DNA from 4 places in the Romboutsia sp. genome. Region 1 is predicted to be linked to each of the others. Evidence: riboswitches for the same ligand, from Rfam matches in the RefSeq annotation. Region 1 holds a riboswitch; each other region holds the start of a gene.

Region 1 (3,216 bases):
GACTACCATATGAAAAAACTTGTCCACCATTTAACATAATTGCTTTATCTCCAAAATATTGAACTAAGTTTAAATCATGAAGTACTCCTATTACAATTTTTTTATTATCTCTAGCCCAACTTACTAAGTGTTCTAAAATCTCTATTTGATGTTTTAAATCAAGGTGATTTGTAGGTTCATCTAAGAGTATTATATCTGGATTTTGTGCAAAAGTTCTTGCTAAAAATACCCTTTGTAATTGCCCTCCTGATAACTCACTTATCATTTTATCTTTTATATCATAAAGCCCTACCTTATCTATACTATCTAATACGATTTCTTTATCTTTGCCGCTAAGACTTGAAAATACACTATTAGAATAAGCATATCTTCCAAGAGCTACTGTTTCATATATAGTATATGGAAAATAAATTTGAGATATTTGACTCATTAAAGCAACCTTAGTTGCAAGATGTTTTCTATCAAAAGAAGATACTTCTTTGTTATCTATCTTTATACTGCCTTTATAATCAATTATGTTTGCAATAGATTTCAAAAGCGTGCTTTTACCACATCCATTCGGTCCTACTATGCAAAGATTTTCACCATTTTCAACTTTTAGGTTAATATTTTTTATAATATCAATTTCATCATAGCCACAATAAAGATTTTTAATTTCTAACATAATTTTACCTACCTTTCTTTGAATTAAAATACACATATGCAAAGAATGGTGCTCCTATAAGTGCTGTTATCGCTCCTACTGGTAGTTCTGCTGGTGATATTATTGTTCTTGATATCAAATCAGTAATAACCATTAAACATCCTCCAAATATAAAAGACATTGGTATAACATAACTATGTTTTGAACCAAATACTCTTCTAACTATATGTGGTGCTATTAAATCAACAAAACCTATTGTTCCACTTAAAGATATCGCCGCACCTGTTAATGTTGTTGAAAATATGAATAACCTTTTTTTAACTTTAGTAGTGTCAACTCCAACAGCTTTTGCTTGTTCTTCTCCAAATGTTAATATATCCATTTCTTTTATATATTTTAGTACTCCTAATATGCCAATCAATAAAAATGGTATAAGTGCCTGTACATATGACCAACCTTTCATAGAAAAGCTTCCCATTTGCCAAAGTGTTATACTCTTTATATCTTCACTAAATAATGCCGTCATTGTTGTTAAAAGTGCATTTACAAATAATGCAAATACCATTCCAGCAAGTATTATAGTATTATTTGACATAGTCTTGTCTATTTTTCCACTAAATACAATAACTAAATATACAGTTAAAAGTCCAAATAAAAATCCAACCATCGGTAATGTTAAACCACCTAAAAATGGTATAGATATTCCAAGGACTATAACAAGTCCAGCACCCAATGATGCTCCTGAGGATACCCCTAGTGTATATGGAGATGCTAATTCATTTTTAAGTATAGACTGCACAACCGCTCCACTTACTGCTAAACATCCTCCAACCATAAATGCAAGTAGCACTCTAGGAAGTCTGATTGTCCATATTATAGATATATCTTTTAGTTTTATATTATCTCTTAATGGAATATTTAACATTTTATTCAGCAATATGTTAGCAGTATCTAATATATTAATGTTTGAACTTCCTATAGAAATTCCCATGCATATAATTAAAAATACTATAGGTATACATAAAATTATTAAGTTTTTATTTTTGCTCATGCTCTCTTTTGTAAATAGCCTTAACTATTTATTTCTCCTTTTATCTGTCTGATTTTTGTATGTAGGGTTTTAAAAAAGCATACTCTGAGAGTATGCTTGATTTTCATTAACGAAACTCCTAGTAAGCCCACCCTCAGAAGGTACTAGTTAAATATTTGGCAGTTCTCCCGGCTCAACGTCATTCTACTATCTCACCTTCCCGATTTCTCAGTGGTATATAAGATTTCGTCAGTTTTACGGTTACTGGGGTAGCTTAGAAATTTCATCTAATTCCCTATTAAGTCAATTGACACCTAATATTTTTTATGTATTTTTTCGCCATTGTTACTTGTATACGGATAAACTTCTTTATTATCTATATCTTTATTATATAGAAAGTTTTTAAGTGTATCAACTATATTAACATATTCCCCTACTGTTTTTTTACTAATTCTAATATAAATATATTATAATGTATAATTATGTATTTTTCGTGTCAAAATTGTGTCAATATTTTGTCATAATCACTTCTTTTTAATAGTATTCTTGGATTTTAAAAAGACCATCCATGATATATTATCTTGAATAGCCTTTGGTAATTTTTAATTTAAGATTTCGTCAATTTTAATGAGTTTCCAAGTGGTGAGAAACACATTTCTTTACATCTAACTTTTAGATTTTATACAGTTTGTTCTTCATATTCAAAATTTTTAACTTCTTCATCTTCAAGCAATCTTATTAGCTTTTTATCAAATACAAATAAAAGTATTGCACATATGAATAAAACGATTGGAATCGCAACATACGCCTGCATTATAGTGAATTTTGAAGTAAACGCGTACAGATAGCTATATGATTTTCCAGCTAAAAATGTAGCAAAAGTCCAAACACCAAGTAATACAGAGTAAATTTTGTTTGGTGCATATTTAGTTACAAAAGAATTACCAAGTGGTGAGAATAGCATTTCACCTATACTTAGAAGCACTCCAAATGCACAAAGGTAAACAAGACTAGCTTTAGATGAAGCACCTGCGCCTACACCTCTTGAAATCTCTGCAAATACAAGCATTAAGAAAGACATACCAAGAAAACTAAGACCTAGCGCTAATTTTTTAAATAAGCTCAAATCACCTTTAGGTCTCTTTGATAGCTTGAACCAAAGTGCACCAAGTACTGGTCCAAGAGCAATACATGTAAATGAATTTAGTGAGTCAAACCATGAAAGAGGAACTTTAAATCCACCTACAGTCATATTTATGAACTGACCACCATAATCATAAGCAGCTAAATAAGTTAAGTACCAAAACACCCAAAATAATACTGAAAACATAGATACAAGTATAATAGCAAAAACCTTTTTTTTGTCAGTTTTTGTCAATGGTTTAACTTCAGTTTCAACTTTGTTTTCAGTGCTCTTTCCAGCTTTAAATGGTTTTTTTCCTACTTCTCCAAGGAATTTCGTACCAAATAAAAACCAAAGACAATTAATTGCACAAATTATACTACACACTTTAAAAACAGGTCTAAAACCTTGAATGTCACC
Region 2 (3,216 bases), on a different contig from region 1:
GGGTAGATTATGAAACGATTTATTGCAATACTTCAATTTATGACTAGAATACCTATAAATATAGATGTAGGATTTGATGAAGATTTTCATAAATCTATAACGTATTTTCCGCTAGTAGGACTTGTTTTAGGAATATTATTATTTTTAGTAGGGATAGTATCAATAAAAATATTTGATCCATTTGTGACATCTATAATAATTACGTTAGCATCAGTTTTATTAACAGGAGGTCTCCATATTGATGGATTAGGAGACACATTTGATGCTATATATAGTTATAGAGATAAAGAAAAAATGCTAGAAATAATGAAAGACTCTAGACTAGGAACTAATTCACTTTTAGCTATAATGTTTGTTATTTTACTTAAAATAGGATTTATATACAGCGTTATAACTCAAGGATTTATGTGGATGGTAATTTTTATGCCAATTATAAGTAGATTAGGAGTTATAAGACTAATGTATAAAACAGTTAGTCCTAGAGCTAAAGGAATGGGAAATATGTTCATAGGAAAAGCAACTGCAGGCATGTTTATAACAGCTATAACATATACAATAGCAATGGTAGTATTAATATCAAGAGTTATATTTTATTCACCAACTATGTTAATAGCAAAAATATTAATGTCTATAATCGTTGTTCTTATATTTAATCAAATGTTCAAACAACATATATATAAGAAAATTGACGGAGTAACAGGAGATATTTTAGGATGTAGTGTAGAACTTGGTGAAGTTATATATTTACTTTACATATACTTAATAATAGGATAACCTTTAAAGAGGTGTGCATATGACAAAATTAATTTTAGTAAGACATGCATTGACTACTGATAATCAAAACAATAGATTATCAGGCCATATAGATAGTGTGGTAAGTGAAAGTGGTAAAAAACAAATTGATAAATTAACAACTTATTTAGAAAAAATAGAAATAGATAAAATTTATACCACTACATCATCAAGAACAAAAGACACAGTAAAACAAATTGCAAAATTAAAAAAAATAGAAATAGTAGAAAAAGAAACATTAAAAGAAATTAGCTTTGGAGATTTTGAAGGAATAACCTTTGATGAAATTAAAAGTAATTATCCAAAACAATTTCAAGATATGATAGATAAAGGATATGAATATAAATATCCTAATGGAGAGAGTTTAATAGACTCATACAACAGAGTGGCAAATGAAATAAGTAAAGTAATTTTTGACAATAAAGATAAGACAATACTTATATGTTCTCATGGAGGAACTATAAGAAATATAATAACTTACTTAATATCAAACAGTTATGAATACCACTGGAATTTTAAAATTGATAATGCATCAGTTACAATTTTAGAAGTGGAAAATGGGTTTACTGTAATAGACACCATGAATAACACAAATTTTATTTAGCCTTTAAAATCGAATACTAGATTAAAATAGGTTTTTAGAGATTAAAAGGGAAAAAGGTTAAATTCCTTTGCAGCCCCCGCTACTGTAAAACTGACGAAACTAGAAATTACCACTGTCTTAAGGATGGGAAGGTATAGGAGTAGGATGAAGTTGAGCCAGGAGACCTGCCTAATTTAATTTATTGATGAGATCTTCGGGGTGAAGGTTTTTATTTGATATATCTTAAAATAAAAGTCCTAACTCTATTTAGAGTTAGGACTTTCTTAATATTTAGAAAATTAAAAAAATAGGGAAGTGAAATAATGGGCAAGAAAATAATGTTACAAGGTACTGCTTCTAATGTTGGTAAAAGTATTCTAACTGCTGGATTATGTAGAGTATTTAAACAAGATGGTTATAGTGTTGCACCATTCAAATCACAAAATATGGCATTAAATTCTTTTATAACAAAAGAAGGTCTTGAGATGGGAAGAGCTCAAGTATTCCAAGCTGAAGCAGCAGGAATAGAAGCAATAGCAGATATGAATCCGATATTATTAAAACCATCAGGAAACCATAGATGTCAAGTAATAGTAAGAGGTAAGGTACGAGAAGATATGTCTTCAAGTGATTATCATATTTGCAAGCCTAAGTTAGCAAATGAACTAAAGAATATATTTGAACAATTTAGTAATAACTATGACATTGTAGTTATGGAAGGTGCAGGAAGCACAGCAGAGATAAATTTAAGAGAACATGATGTTGCCAATATGGGAATGGCAAAAATTGCAGATGCTCCAGTAATAATAGTTGGGGATATAGATAGAGGAGGAGTATTTGCATCATTAGCGGGTACGATGCTCTTATTAAATGAAGAAGAAAGAAAAAGAGTTAAGGGAGTAATTATAAATAAGTTTAGAGGAAGAAAGGAACTTTTAGATGATGGCGTAAAAATGCTTGAAGAAATAATAAAAGTTCCTGTTCTTGGAGTTATTCCTTATAGTGATATAAAAATAGAAGATGAAGACAGTGTGACAACTAGATTTAAGACGAAGATGAATAAAAATGATATTCATATAGAAATAATTAGAACGCCTCATATGTCTAATTTTACAGACTTTAATATATTCGAAACTCAAGAAGATGTAAGTATTAGATATGTGGATTATGGTGAAACACTGGGAAATCCTGATATGGTAATAATTCCAGGAAGTAAAAGTACAATAGATGATTTAAAGTACATAAGAGAAAATGGATTAGAAGAACAAATAAAGGAATTACATAAGAGAGGTAAATTGATATTTGGTATTTGTGGAGGATATCAAATGTTAGGAAAGAAGCTTAAAGACCCATACCATGTTGAAGGTGAAGTTGAAGAGTTTGATGGAATTGGGCTTTTAGATACAGAAACTACCTTTGAGATGGAAAAAACAACTACACAAGTAGAAGCCACAATATGTGATGGGCTTGGTGGATATATGATTAACCTTGAAGGAAAGAAAGTAAAAGGTTATGAAATACATATGGGAATAAGTAAGATAGGTGAAAATGTAAACAATTTAAACATAATTAATAAAAAATTAAATGAGGAAGTTAATTATGTAGAAGGTAGTGTTAACAAAGAAGGAAACATAGTAGGAACTTATCTTCATGGTATATTTGATGATATAGATTTTACGAGAACTATTTTAAATAATATAAGAGAACAAAAAGGCTTAGATAAAATAGAAAGTAGCGTAACTTCTTTTGAAGCGTTTAAGCAAAATGAATATGATAAATTAGCAGATTTATTGAGAGAACACTTAGATATAGAAAAAATTTATGAAATAATGAGCGAGCAT
Region 3 (3,216 bases), on a different contig from region 1:
AACTTAAAAAATGTACGGGCCTATTTATAAAATCTAGTCCGTTAACAGCCATTAAAGCTTCTTTTATTTTATATTTTATTGTTTCTTCATCTACACCTATATTTCTTAAAGAAAATGCTATATCATCATATACCCTTGAATAAAATATTTGTTTCTCTGGATCTTGAAATACTATTCCAACATCTTTCCTAAGATTATATAAACCTTTTTTATTATATTTTAACTCGTGATTCTTAAATAAAATACTTCCTGATGATGGCTGTAGTATTCCCATTAAATTCATGAACAATGTTGATTTGCCTGAACCGTTAGATCCTATTATTCCAATTACATTCCCCTTATCAAAATCCATATTGACATCTGATAAAGCTAATGAATTTTTTTCATATTGATAATTTAAATTCTGAATTTTAAACATTCTCGTCACCTACTATGTGAAATTTGCCATCATATAATTTCATATCTAATGATATACACATATCATCGTATCTTTTCATCATTCTTTTAAACAGCATATTTCCAAGAAGACCAATTGACTTATATGAAGTTTTTAAATTTATATATCCAAATCTTAATTGTTGTGATTTTCTAATATCCTCTACTTCTTCTAAAAAAATAAATATAAATCTATAAACTAGCATTGATAGTTCTATTACTGTATCTGATATATGCAAGTTTTTTAATAAAAATAATATTTGATTGAAAGGAGTTGTAAGTATAAAAAAATATACACATGTCAAACAAGACATCGATCTAAACAATATATATATTGATGTACTTAATGATGCCTTAGATACACCTATATATACATTAGCAATATTTAAGCTATAAATCAACTTATTTGAATCAAACGATATATTGATAAGATTTATTATGATTCCCATAAATAAAAAGTACATAGGAATTCTAAGTAATTTCATATAGTTTCTCATATCTATTTTAGCTATACAAATTATAAAAATACTCATTAAAATCATTATACTCATTAAAAACAAAATATTCTTTATCAGCATGGATGCAATTAAAAAAATTACACCTATACTAACTTTAATTTTTGGATTTATATTTGTTAAATTATTTGTATATGCATATTTATCAATTAAAAGCATCTTTACTTTCTCCTTCTGCTACCTAGATAATATCCTATAAATCCAGCTCCTATTGCTGCTTGTGTTGAAAATAATAAACTCTCTATTTCTCCACTTGGTGGTTTGTACAAGCTACTAACCCATGGCTTATATGTTGGATTTATCTCTGTTATAATAGATTCTGCTTCTCCATCAGCTCCACCATATTCAGCTTTTGAATTTAATATCAATGGAGCTATAATAAGTCCTACTGCTATTAAGAATAATATCCAGTTAGTTTTCTTTGTTGATTTCGTATTTGTACTCTTCATCATCTACTCCATTTCCTTCTTTTTCTATTATTAAATTATAGATTATAGTAGTAAGTATACCTTCTGCTATAGCTATTGGTATTTGAGTCATAAAAAATACTCCTAGAAACTTTGCAGCTGACACCATTACTCCACCAGTTGCATCTGGAAATGCTAGAGCTAATTGTAGTGCAGTTACTGTATATGTAGCTAAATCTCCTAAAGCCGCACTTATAAATACATTAGTGCCTAGCTTTACATTTCTTTTCTTTAAAAATTTAAATATTAAGAATGTTACTATAGGGCCTACTATTGCCATTGAAAATGCATTAGCTCCTAATGTTGTTAATCCACCATGTGCTAAAAGCAATGCTTGGAATAACAGTACTATTGTACCTAAAACAGTCATCACACTTGGTCCAAATAATATTGCTCCAAGTCCTACCCCTGTTGGATGAGAACAGCTTCCTGTTAGTGATGGTATTTTTAATGCAGATAGTACAAACACAAAAGCTCCACATAAAGCTAATAATAATTTTTTCTTAGGCTCTTCTTTTACTATTTTATTTATAGATTTTAAACCCATTAAGAAAAACGGTATAAATATTACACTCCATATAATAGACCATTGTACAGGTAAAAAACCTTCCATTATATGCATTGCATTTGAAGTAATCGGATTTAATATAATCAAAAGAAATGATGCTACTAATCCTAGTTTTAAATTTTTCATAACTGTCCTCTTCTCTATTTTAAATATTAATATATATTTTTGTCAATTTAAAAAGTCTAACCTAAGGGTTAGACTTTCTTTATAAATACTAATTATATACATAAGTATTTTAAGAAATTTTCTCCTCCCCGAAGAAATTCTTAAATATTATTAGGCAGGTCTCCTGGCTTAGCTTCATCCTACTATTTTACCTTCCCATGACTAAGTCATAGTGGTTAAATCGAAATTTCGTCAGCTTTACAGTAGCGGGGGCTGCAGAGGACTTTGACCTCTTTCCCTATTAATCTTGATTTAAGAACCTATAATATTTTTATTATTTTTTAAGAAATCTGTTTGATTACACAATATTGACTAATCATTTATGCTATTTTAAATATTAACTTCTATTAATACATTCTATAATAAGTTTAATATTCCTTCTTATTTTTAAATTTTTTTAATTATTTAGTTTTATTATTATTTCCCATAACTTTATAGATTTTAATTCCTAATTATCTTTTTTAAATACATTGATACTATATCCGAGAATCTTTCTATGTCTTTTGTATATATAAAATCTTTTCCATATATTAATTTCTCTGCTTGTAAATCAATTTCTTTACCTGTAAATACACCTAAAACTAATATTCCATTTTGTCTTGCTTTTCTTACTTCGTTTGCAGCATCTTTTACTCCAACTACTCCTCTATACGCCATTTCTCCCCGTATGCTTCTTTCTCTATCCTTACCTATTTTCACATCATTAGGTCTTCCATCACTTAAAACTATTAATATTTTATTTTCTTCAGTTCTCTCCGATAAACCTTCACAAATTGACTTTATTGCTAAACCATCTCTATTGTTCCCTGCACAAAAATACTCAAATATATTTTCACTAGAATCTATATTATCCTCATAATCTTTAAATCTTTTCAAGATTGTATAATCCATAAAACTAGAAAATCCTATAACCCTATTTGGTATTCCTACCATTGTTAATGCTCTCGCTATTATATATGCTTGAGTAGCTACATTTGCCTGATTTCTACTTTGTGAACCACTTGAATCTAACAATATATCTATAACATATTTTCCTTTTTCATTTTCAACATCTTTATAAAATATT
Region 4 (3,216 bases), on a different contig from region 1:
TGTATTCATACCATTTTTCTTAATGGGAGTGAAAAATATAAATAAACTAGTAAAAGAAGAACCGAAAAAAAAGGTATTACTAGCATTATGTGGGGCATTTGTATTTGTTTTATCAGCACTTAAAATACCATCACTAACAGGAAGTTGCTCACATCCAACAGGGGTAGGTTTAGGAGCAATATTATTTGGACCAAGTGTTATGGCTGTCTTAGGAACAATAGTACTTTTATTCCAAGCATTACTTTTAGCACATGGAGGAATAACAACTTTAGGAGCAAATGCTTTTTCAATGGCGATAGTAGGTCCTATAGTTTCATTTTGTATATTTAAATTTTTAAAAAAGAAAAATGTAAAGCCTGGAACTAATGTGTTTATAAGTGCTGCTCTAGGTGATTTATCTACATATACAATAACTGCACTGCAACTTGCACTAGCATTTCCAGATGCAACTGGTGGAGTAATGGTGTCTGCAGTGAAATTTTTAGGAGTTTTCTTTATGACTCAAATACCGATAGCAATAGCAGAAGGTATACTTACTACTATAATTTATAATTTAATAAATGAAAAAGAAGGAGAAGGAGTTGATTATGATGAACACAAATACGAAATCAGTGAATAATATAAAATCAATGAATAAAAAAAATGTGATGTTACTTTTACTAGCTGTAGCACTTATAATAATTCCACTTCTAATTAATCCAGGTGCTGAATATGGTGGAGCAGATGGGCAAGCAGAAGGTGTTATAACTCAAATAAATCCAGGATATAAACCATGGTTTAAAAGTTTATATGAACCACCAAGTGGAGAAATAGAAAGTTTATTATTTTCAACTCAAGCAGCTCTAGGAGCAGGGTTCATAGGATATTATTTAGGAAGTAAAAAGGAAAAATAAATATATATATGTTGAAAAAATAATAAAGTTAGTATAGTATATAAGTATATTATAACAACTTAAAAGTATTATAGGTACTCTACAAGAGAGTAAAAGGGAAAAAGGTAAAATCCTTTGCAGCACCCGCTACTGTAATGTGGACGAACGTTTATAACCACTGTGATAATTCACGGGAAGGTAAACTAGTAGGACGAAGCTAAGCCAGGATACCTGCCTATGATATCAAAGAAATTCTTCGGGGATGAGGAATGTTCTTACTATCAAATATACTATATTAAGTATATTTACGATATAAAGATAAGCTCAATCATCCTGGTTGAGCTTTTAAATTTGCCCTTAAGCAATTAGATATAGATGTAACAACCTAACCTTACTAAGTGCTTTAGTTTCCATGCTAAAGCATTTTTCTTTTTAAATTATTACTAGAGATTACAATTGATTTTACAAAAGAGGAGAGTGGAGAAATTGTCAAATACATTAATTTTGATATGTGATGATCAAGAATCAGTACATGAGACAATAGGGGAATATTTAAAAATAGAGGGAATGGATTATGTATCTGCTTATGATGGATTAGATGCATTAAATAAAGCGAAAACTATCAAACCAGATTTAATACTACTAGATCTAATGATGCCTAAAATGTTTGGGACTGATGTATGTAAAGAAATACGTAAAAACAGTAATGTACCAATTATCATGCTTACAGCAAAATCAGAAACAATAGATAAAATAATTGGATTAGAAGTAGGTGCAGATGATTACGTTGCAAAACCTTTTTCACCAAGGGAAGTTGTAACACGTATAAAAACTGTATTAAGACGAACAACAATAGTAAGTAAGCAAAATAACTGCGTTAAATATGAAGACCTTGAAATAAACGTAGATACTCATGAGGTTTATGTAAAAGGAAGATTGTTGAAAATTACACCAAAGGAAATAAAAATATTTTATATGCTGGCATCTAATCCAGGTAACATTTTAAATAGAGACAGCATACTATCTGAAGTTTGGGGATATGATTATTTTGGAGATACTAGAGTGGTAGATACTCAAATTAAAAGACTTAGAAAAAAACTTCCAACAGATGATTTAACATGGGAAATTAAATCTATATATGGAGTTGGTTATAAGTTTGAGGTATCTTAATGAGAGAAAGCATATTCAAAAGATTATTTAAAATAATAATTGTAACAGCCATAGGTGCAGTAGTTGCTACAATATTTTTCTGTAGTTTTACAATAAAACAATACTTTCTAGGTGTGAATATAAATGAAATTCAGCAACAAATAAATAAACTTGCTACTGACTTTGTAGGAAATGATTGTAACTTAAATGATATAGTAGATTCAAGTTTGATGAAATCTGCTATTATTCAATGTTATGATACATCACAAGAAGAAATTTCAAGTGAATATAATCACGAAAAATTCAAAGATGATGAGCTTAACAAAGCACTACAACCATACATAGGTACCGTTTTAAAAGGTAACTCTATAAAAGGAGTAACAAAACTACATGGATTAAGTGATGATGTAATACTTGTAGGTCAACCGATAAAAAAAGATGGAAATATAATAGGTGCTATGTTTTTTATTAAAATTGCAGATCAACTTACTTCATCACTAAATGGATTTTACATAGTTTTAGGAGTAAGCATGGTTTTAGCACTAATATCTATAATAATTCCATTATACATATTCATAAACAGAATGATTAGACCGCTACATGATATGACTAAGGCTACTGTAGCTATGTCACAAGGAGAATTTTCTACTAGAATAGAAGAGTGCAAGGAAGATGAAATAGGAGAACTTGCAAGGGCCTTTAACTACTTAGCAACAAAGCTAGAAGAAAATGATAGACAAGCTAAATTATTAGAACAGACTAGAAGAGATTATATAGCAAATGTATCACATGAGTTAAAAACACCAGTTACATCTATACGTGCAATTGGAGAGACCTTAAATGATGATGTATTCTTAGAAAGAATCGATAAGAAAAAATATTATAGAATGATACTTAGGGAGTCAATGAGATTAGAATTACTTATTGAAGATATGTTAGAATTGTCGAGATTACAATCAGGAAACGTAGCGCTTGAAAAATCTTTAGTAAATGTGGAGAAGATGATACTAGAAGCAGTAGAGGAATTTGAAGTTATGGCGGATGACTTAGAAGTAACTTTTAATATACCGAAGAACTTAAAGCATATTCCTGATGTATTTACTAATAAAAATCGTATAATACAAGTGCTAGTAATATTGTTAGATAATGCTTTTAAATTTACTGAAGCTGAAGGATGTGTAAGTGTAGACGTTGT

The links. Region 1 has a riboswitch for cobalamin ahead of AC11VW_RS04190 (FecCD family ABC transporter permease). Riboswitches for the same ligand answer to the same signal wherever they lie in the genome.
Region 2: another riboswitch for cobalamin. It lies ahead of AC11VW_RS02240 (cobyric acid synthase); the one in region 1 lies ahead of AC11VW_RS04190 (FecCD family ABC transporter permease).
Region 3: another riboswitch for cobalamin. It lies ahead of AC11VW_RS10055 (energy-coupling factor ABC transporter permease); the one in region 1 lies ahead of AC11VW_RS04190 (FecCD family ABC transporter permease).
Region 4: another riboswitch for cobalamin. It lies ahead of AC11VW_RS09810 (response regulator transcription factor); the one in region 1 lies ahead of AC11VW_RS04190 (FecCD family ABC transporter permease).

Annotation. Positions count from the first base shown of each region.
Region 1 covers NZ_JBXKIW010000038.1:10,471-13,686, forward strand. The annotation lists gene AC11VW_RS04185 (ABC transporter ATP-binding protein) at 1-664, opposite strand, end outside; gene AC11VW_RS04190 (FecCD family ABC transporter permease) at 669-1,694, opposite strand; cobalamin riboswitch at 1,835-2,006, opposite strand; gene AC11VW_RS04195 (peptide MFS transporter) at 2,353-3,216, opposite strand, start outside.
Region 2 covers NZ_JBXKIW010000018.1:4,887-8,102, forward strand. The annotation lists gene cobU (bifunctional adenosylcobinamide kinase/adenosylcobinamide-phosphate guanylyltransferase) at 1-6, shown strand, start outside; gene cobS (adenosylcobinamide-GDP ribazoletransferase) at 10-774, shown strand; gene AC11VW_RS02235 (histidine phosphatase family protein) at 794-1,396, shown strand; cobalamin riboswitch at 1,408-1,582, shown strand; gene AC11VW_RS02240 (cobyric acid synthase) at 1,699-3,216, shown strand, end outside.
Region 3 covers NZ_JBXKIW010000063.1:5,929-9,144, forward strand. The annotation lists gene AC11VW_RS10040 (energy-coupling factor ABC transporter ATP-binding protein) at 1-418, opposite strand, end outside; gene cbiQ (cobalt ECF transporter T component CbiQ) at 411-1,109, opposite strand; gene AC11VW_RS10050 (energy-coupling factor ABC transporter substrate-binding protein) at 1,112-1,402, opposite strand; gene AC11VW_RS10055 (energy-coupling factor ABC transporter permease) at 1,362-2,111, opposite strand; cobalamin riboswitch at 2,247-2,429, opposite strand; gene AC11VW_RS10060 (cobaltochelatase CobT-related protein) at 2,592-3,216, opposite strand, start outside.
Region 4 covers NZ_JBXKIW010000061.1:13,859-17,074, reverse strand. The annotation lists gene AC11VW_RS09820 (energy-coupling factor ABC transporter permease) at 1-619, shown strand, start outside; gene AC11VW_RS09815 (energy-coupling factor ABC transporter substrate-binding protein) at 588-893, shown strand; cobalamin riboswitch at 949-1,125, shown strand; gene AC11VW_RS09810 (response regulator transcription factor) at 1,359-2,042, shown strand; gene AC11VW_RS09805 (sensor histidine kinase) at 2,042-3,216, shown strand, end outside.